Regions from separate parts of the Vibrio sp. 704 genome, predicted to be linked through region 2. Evidence: riboswitches for the same ligand, from Rfam matches in the RefSeq annotation. Region 2 holds a riboswitch; the other holds the start of a gene.
What was found. Region 2 has a riboswitch for cyclic di-GMP ahead of R7R24_RS06465 (TfoX/Sxy family DNA transformation protein). Riboswitches for the same ligand answer to the same signal wherever they lie in the genome.
Positions count from the first base shown of each region.

Region 1 (3,450 bases), on a different contig from region 2:
AAGCCCAAGAACATGATCCTAACGGTACGTTCATCTACAAGTGGGTACCTGAGTTACAAATGGTTCCTCCCCCTCTTTTATTCGAGCCCTGGACAATGACCCAGATGGAAGCTGTCATGTATCAATTGCAGCCAGATAGCCGTTACCTTGCACCTTTTATCGCACCAGACAAAGCAGCTAAGGCAGCAAGAGAGCGCTTATGGACGTGGCGGAAACGAGCTGATGTGAAACAAGAAGGCAGACGAATTCTTGCGCGACATGTTAGACCCTCAAAAGAAAGTAGGACGCGATGATCATCTTTCAATCACGATGCGTACAAATGCAAACACACTCCAGGGAACCCGTTGTACCCTCAACTAGTAAGGAACACATTATGTTCAAACGTATCTTAGTTATCGCGGCGACACTGATGGCGACATTATCTTTTATGCTTCCCGTCAAGGCTCATGAGCATGGCATGATGAAAGCCGATATTGTCGACGTTGCCGCTGAAAATGGCTCTTTCAATACGCTTGTTGCTGCGGTGAAAGCAGCGGGCCTGGTTGACACTCTCAAAGGGGAAGGCCCATTTACTGTTTTTGCACCAACGGATGACGCTTTTGCAAAACTGCCAGACGGCACAGTCGACATGCTCTTAATGCCGGAAAACAAAGACAAGTTAGTATCTGTTTTGACTTATCACGTCGTCCCAGGGAAAGTGATGGCTGCCGATTTTGTTAAGCTAGACAAAGCGACTACGGTTCAGGGGCAAGATGTGATGATTAAAACCATGGGCGATAAAGTCATGGTTAACGATGCAAATGTCATCGCAACCGATGTGAAAGCTAAAAACGGTGTCATTCACGTGATTGATACTGTCATTATGCCGAAATAACACCATCCAGAGGGCGGTACACTCCGCCCTTTAGACAGAACTTCTTCCACCCTTAGCACGATTCCTCTCCATTTATCCCCAACAAACCTCCATTCATTCTCCATGATTATTAATAAGATAAAAACAAAATTAAAATCAATATCTTGCAATACGATACTGCATAATATTGACGAGGTTAAGATATCGTTATCTTTCAATTTGAGAACAGGATTCCATGTCAGTGACGTTTACTTTTCCACATGTAAATTCTTAAGCTAAATTTTGGCTGCTCAATCACATTTCGGCAAACCATTCGAAAGGGTGGGACGCAAAGCTTCCGGTCTGTCAGCATTTAAAAATCTAAAAGAATGCTCATGATAGCGGGGTTACCATGACTCAGTGTTACAGAAGTCCAATTTCTGTAGCGTTGCTTTATGCTCAGCATGCGCCGGGGTGTGACATTAGTTTGTCAGCCATAACAGAGGACATGTGATGAAATCATTTCCAACCAAATCCGTACTCGCGTTAGCACTTGCAAGCATTAGCTCAGGTGCTGCGGCTCACGGTTATGTATCAGAAACCAATGGTGGTGTCGCTGCAAGTCGCTCGGCACTATGTAAGTATCCATCGCCAGATACTAACGAAAAAAATAATAACTGCGGTGCGATTCAATATGAACCGCAAAGCGTTGAAGGCCCTGATGGCTTTCCCGAAACAGGGCCTCGCGATGGTAAAATAGCGAGTGCCGAAACCGCTTTAGCAGCTGCCCTTGATGAGCAAACTGCCGACCGTTGGGTAAAACGCCCTATTCAAGCAGGTACACAAACTTTTGAATGGACATTTACCGCTAACCACGTGACGCGCGACTGGAAATATTACATCACCAAGCCTGATTGGAACCCAAACGCTTCACTATCACGAGACTCTTTTGATCTAACTCCTTTCTGTGTCGTCGACGGCAATATGGTTCAACCCCCGAAACAGGTAAGCCATCAATGTAATGTGCCTACTCGCGAGGGATACCATGTCATCCTGGCAGTATGGGATGTTGGCGACACTGCAGCCTCATTTTATAACGTGATCGATGTGAAATTTGATGGTGACAGTCCCGTTATTCCAGATTGGAAGCAAGGCGGTCAAATTATTCCTACAATGGATTTAAATATTGGGGATTCGGTTTATACACGCGTATTTGATCAAGCAGGTGAAAACGTGGCGTATAGAACTGAACTAGAAATTACCGATGCAGCAATGGGCCAAGCGAAAAACTGGTCTTACGCACTCGCGACTAAGCTAAACCAAGAACAAGCAAAACTGCAAGCCGGGCAGTATGCAGAGGATAAATTCACTCCTGTTTATGGTACTAATCCGGTGTATCTGCAAGCAAATAGCGGCCTTGAGCGAGTAGAGATCGGCTATAACATTGAAACTCCTGTTCCAGAATACTCACTCACAGTAGATGGCTTAGCAGACGAATATATCATTGAGTCAACACCGACAACGTTGGATCTGACACTAACTGCTGAAGGCGATTTAAATGCAGAACTCACCGTTTACAATCACCATCGCGAGCCACTTGCAAGTTGGGCAAACGAAATGAAAGACGGCTCGGTAGAGGCGATATCGCTCGCTTTAAGTAAATCGGAGCCGGGTCACCATATGCTCGTAACACGTATTAAGGATAAAGATGGCAACTTGGTGGATCAGCAAACACTCGACTTTCACTTAAAAGAAGAGTCAGTTACTCCACCACCATCTGATGAGTACGATTTTGTCTTCCCTGAAGGACTATCTAGCTACACGGCGGGCACAAAAGTGCTTGCCAGCGACGGGGGCATTTATCAATGTAAACCTTTCCCATACTCTGGTTACTGTATGCAGTGGAAAGAAAGCGCAAATCATTACGAGCCTGGAATAGGTTCACACTGGGAGATGGCTTGGGATAAAGTCAACTAAATCACCCTTTGAACGTTAAGTAAAAAGAGCCTCACGATGAGGCTCTTTTATAATCAAACGCAAAAATGACAGCTTTCCCGGTCTAAACCATGAACACCAGATAAACTAGTGAGATGCGCTCGCCCCTCAATCAGCCCCATTTCATACCCTTCTAGTAAAACGGATTGTCGCATTGATAAGCGCTGAACATGAAAATTATCTGGTGGGGCAATCACCCTAACATGTGTTCCTGGTGGAGGGTTACGAATAAACTCTAATGATTGATTATAGTTATCTGCACGTCTTAACATCGCATCCGCCATTTTGGGGTGCTCCGCAAACAGTTTCTTCATCAGCCATGTGGTCTTAACTGGCTTTTTGGCATAATTCAGCGGGTGAGAGAGTACTACGGTTATGTCGCGAGCCCCTCGACGATAAGCCTCACGCACTGGGATAGAATCAGCGACCCCACCATCGGTATAACAACCGCCAGAAAAACAAGGGGTATGCTTGTAGGCAATCGGTAATGCTGTTGTCGCTTCAATCGCATGGTGAAAATTATCACGTGTCACGCGGTAATAATCTGCCTGCCCTGTATCTACATTTGTTGTCGCTGCGAGAAAAGGAACGCCATTAAACAGTTTATTTTCATCGACGGGATA
Region 1 is NZ_JAWOUH010000002.1:173,494-176,943, forward strand. Features, by position in the region: gene R7R24_RS04725 (cryptochrome/deoxyribodipyrimidine photo-lyase family protein) at 1-293, shown strand, start outside; gene R7R24_RS04730 (fasciclin domain-containing protein) at 374-874, shown strand; cyclic di-GMP riboswitch class I at 1,147-1,247, shown strand; gene gbpA (N-acetylglucosamine-binding protein GbpA) at 1,346-2,809, shown strand; gene R7R24_RS04740 (patatin family protein) at 2,863-3,450, opposite strand, start outside.
Region 1: another riboswitch for cyclic di-GMP. It lies ahead of gbpA (N-acetylglucosamine-binding protein GbpA); the one in region 2 lies ahead of R7R24_RS06465 (TfoX/Sxy family DNA transformation protein).

Region 2 (3,450 bases):
GACGCTTGGTTATTTAGCAGTCAAAATGTGACTTCAAATACACAAATCTCTTGCTGAAAACATTGCTAGTCAGTCCACATAGGGCTAAAATGTGAGCGCAAACGATTAAATATGATTTATATGTAAACCGCTGAAATATAGCGGTTTTTGTGTTTTCTTAACAGGTTGATGGCAATTTCTCATCAGATAGAAAAAAGATAAAATTCATCGACCGATGCTGCTACGTACCCTTTTGTCGCACTTGGATCAACCGCTGCCGAGACACTTAGCGCCAATTTTATATTGCTAGGTGTGAAACCATTAGAGCATCAGGTACATCCAATACGACATATTTCAGTAGCTCGATACAGGACACCATTTATGGCCACGATAAAAGACGTTGCTCGCTTAGCCGGCGTTTCCACTACGACAGTTTCGCACGTTATCAATAAAACGCGTTTCGTTGCAGAAGCAACGCAAGAAAAAGTAATGAAAGCCGTTGACGAGCTGAATTACGCGCCAAGTGCCGTTGCACGCAGCCTAAAATGCAACTCAACTCGTACGATTGGCATGTTAGTAACTCAATCAACTAACCTATTTTTCTCAGAAGTGATTGATGGCGTTGAGAGCTACTGTTACCGCCAAGGCTATACTCTGATTTTATGTAACACAGGCGGGATTTACGAAAAACAACGCGATTACATTCGTATGCTGGCTGAAAAGCGCGTTGATGGCATCCTAGTGATGTGTTCTGACTTAACCGAAGAACTAAAAGAGATGCTTGACCGTCATGCGGACATTCCTAAAGTGGTCATGGATTGGGGCCCAGAGAGCTCACAAGCAGACAAGATCATGGATAACTCAGAAGAAGGTGGCTACATTGCAACCAAACATCTGATTGACAATGGTCATACGGATATCGCTTGTCTAAGCGGTCATTTTGAAAAGCTTGCTTGCCAAGAGCGCATTGCAGGTTTCCGTCGCGCAATGAGCGAAGCGAACCTAGCTGTAAATGAAGACTGGATCCTTGAAGGTAACTTTGAATGTGATACGGCCGTATTAGTTGCAGATAAAATTACCGCAATGGACAAGCGCCCGACGGCGGTATTCTGTTTTAACGACACAATGGCTCTCGGCCTAATGAGCCGCTTGCAACAAAACGGGATCAAAATTCCTGAAGATATTTCAGTGATCGGCTACGACAACATCGAGCTTGCAGAATACTTCTCTCCACCGCTAACGACTATCCACCAACCTAAACGTCGTGTTGGTAAAAATGCATTCGAAATTCTACTTGAGCGTATCAAAGATAAAGAACACGAAAAACGAATTTTCGAAATGCAACCTGAGCTTGTAATTCGAAATACTGTGAAAAAAATGAACTAAATTTCACTGTATTTAACCGTGTTAAATAAGCGCTCTACAGGGGCGCTTATTTTTTTGGAAAAATTAAGCATTCTCTAATACTTCACACCACTCTAATAACAATTGACTAACGTTAACTCCCTGTTTTATATAAATGTAATATATATTAAGAACTCCTTTTCAAAGGCCAATTTGCACCTTTCCATATGCAAAATAGAGCATTCAACCTATCATTTTTATTGAACCGAAATCACACTTTTAACGCTAAACCGTGATGTTAATTCAATATAAGAAGTATGCTCATTGTGTCACGCACAGGGCAAACCATTCGAAAGAGTGGGACGCAAAGCCTCCGGCCTGAACCATATTACGATATGGAAGGTAGCGGGGTTACCGATGGCAAGTGTGTAAGCAATGACTTTACTCTGTAATGACATTGTTTTTACGCATGTTTGCTACTCTCTCGGACCTGACTTTTGGTGGCGTAATATTAATTACACCGAGATAACAAAACATGGATAAACCGATACTCAAAGACTCTATGAAGCTATTTGAGGCACTTGGTAATATCAAGTCGCGCTCAATGTTTGGTGGCTTCGGACTATTCGCTGATGAAACAATGTTTGCACTAGTGGTAAACAATCAGCTTCATATCAGAGCAGACCAAAAAACTTCATCTGACTTCGAGAAACAAGGGCTAAAGCCTTACGTTTATAAAAAACGTGGCTTTCCAGTCGTTACAAAGTACTACGCTATTTCCAGCGATTTATGGGAATCAAGCGAACGCTTAATCGAAGTAGCGAATCAATCATTGAAAAAGGCAAAGCTTGAGAAAGAACAGCAAGCAAGTACAAAGCCTAACCGTTTGAAAGATTTGCCTAACTTACGACTGGCTACCGAGCGCATGCTAAAAAAAGCCGGCATCGAATCCGTAGAGAAGCTTGAAGAGGAAGGTGCGCTTAACGCCTATAAAGCGATAAGAGATACGCACTCTGCAACCGTCAACATTGAGTTGCTATGGGCACTAGAAGGTGCTATCAACGGCACTCATTGGAGTGTGGTACCTCAAGCTCGCCGAGATGAGTTGATGAACGGCCTCCAATAAAAGTCGGCCTAAAAACTATCTTGTAAAACCGCAGTCTAATCTGCGGTTTTTTTGTGAAATTTTTTCGGTTTTCCTACTGTCTTATTACATATATCCCAAATTGGAATCAAAATTATGAATAAGAAACTGATATTAGGTCTCATCCTACTAGCGGCTATCGTCTTTTTAGGTATTAACTTTGGCCAGTATTTAACCTTAGAGAATGCAAAAGCCCAACAAGAAGCACTAACTACATACATCGATCAGAATTTTGTATTCTCGGCTGCGATTTACTTTTTTACCTACATTGCAATTACCGCTTTTTCTATCCCAGGAGCGGCAGTAGTCACCTTACTTGGTGCAGCCTTATTTGGTTTTTGGACAAGCTTGCTACTGGTTTCTTTCGCTAGCACTATGGGGGCAACACTGGCCTTCTTGAGCAGCCGATACTTATTGCGTGACTGGGTACAAAACAAATTCGGAAATAAACTCAACGCAATTAATCAAGGTGTCGAAAAAGACGGAGCTTTTTATCTATTTTCCTTGCGTCTAATCCCTGTATTCCCTTTCTTTCTAATCAACTTACTGATGGGCTTAACACCGATGTCTGTAGGTCGATTTTATCTCACTAGCCAAATAGGTATGCTGCCAGGCACAGCCGTATATCTGAATGCAGGTACTCAATTAGCAACAATTGAAAGCCTATCGGGCATTGTTTCACCCGCAGTATTAGCGTCTTTTGCGCTATTGGGACTATTTCCAATCATCACTAAATGGGTTATGAATAAAGTAAGGCCGACACCAAGTCAGCAAAACTCGTAATTGGTGAAGTGGGTATTTTGATGAAAATATTTATCGCTAAAAACCCAGCAGAAGCACACATTGTATGTGAGCTGCTTAAAGTGGAACAAATTTACTGTGAAGTTCGCGGAGAAGGTATTTTCGGCTTAAAAGGAGAACTGCCGTTTGGTGATGATACCGATCCTTATGTGTGGCTTTTTGACACGGCACAAAAGATGAAA
Region 2 is NZ_JAWOUH010000003.1:94,014-97,463, reverse strand. Features, by position in the region: gene purR (HTH-type transcriptional repressor PurR) at 361-1,365, shown strand; cyclic di-GMP riboswitch class I at 1,653-1,742, shown strand; gene R7R24_RS06465 (TfoX/Sxy family DNA transformation protein) at 1,859-2,449, shown strand; gene R7R24_RS06460 (TVP38/TMEM64 family protein) at 2,564-3,250, shown strand; gene R7R24_RS06455 (DUF2007 domain-containing protein) at 3,271-3,450, shown strand, end outside.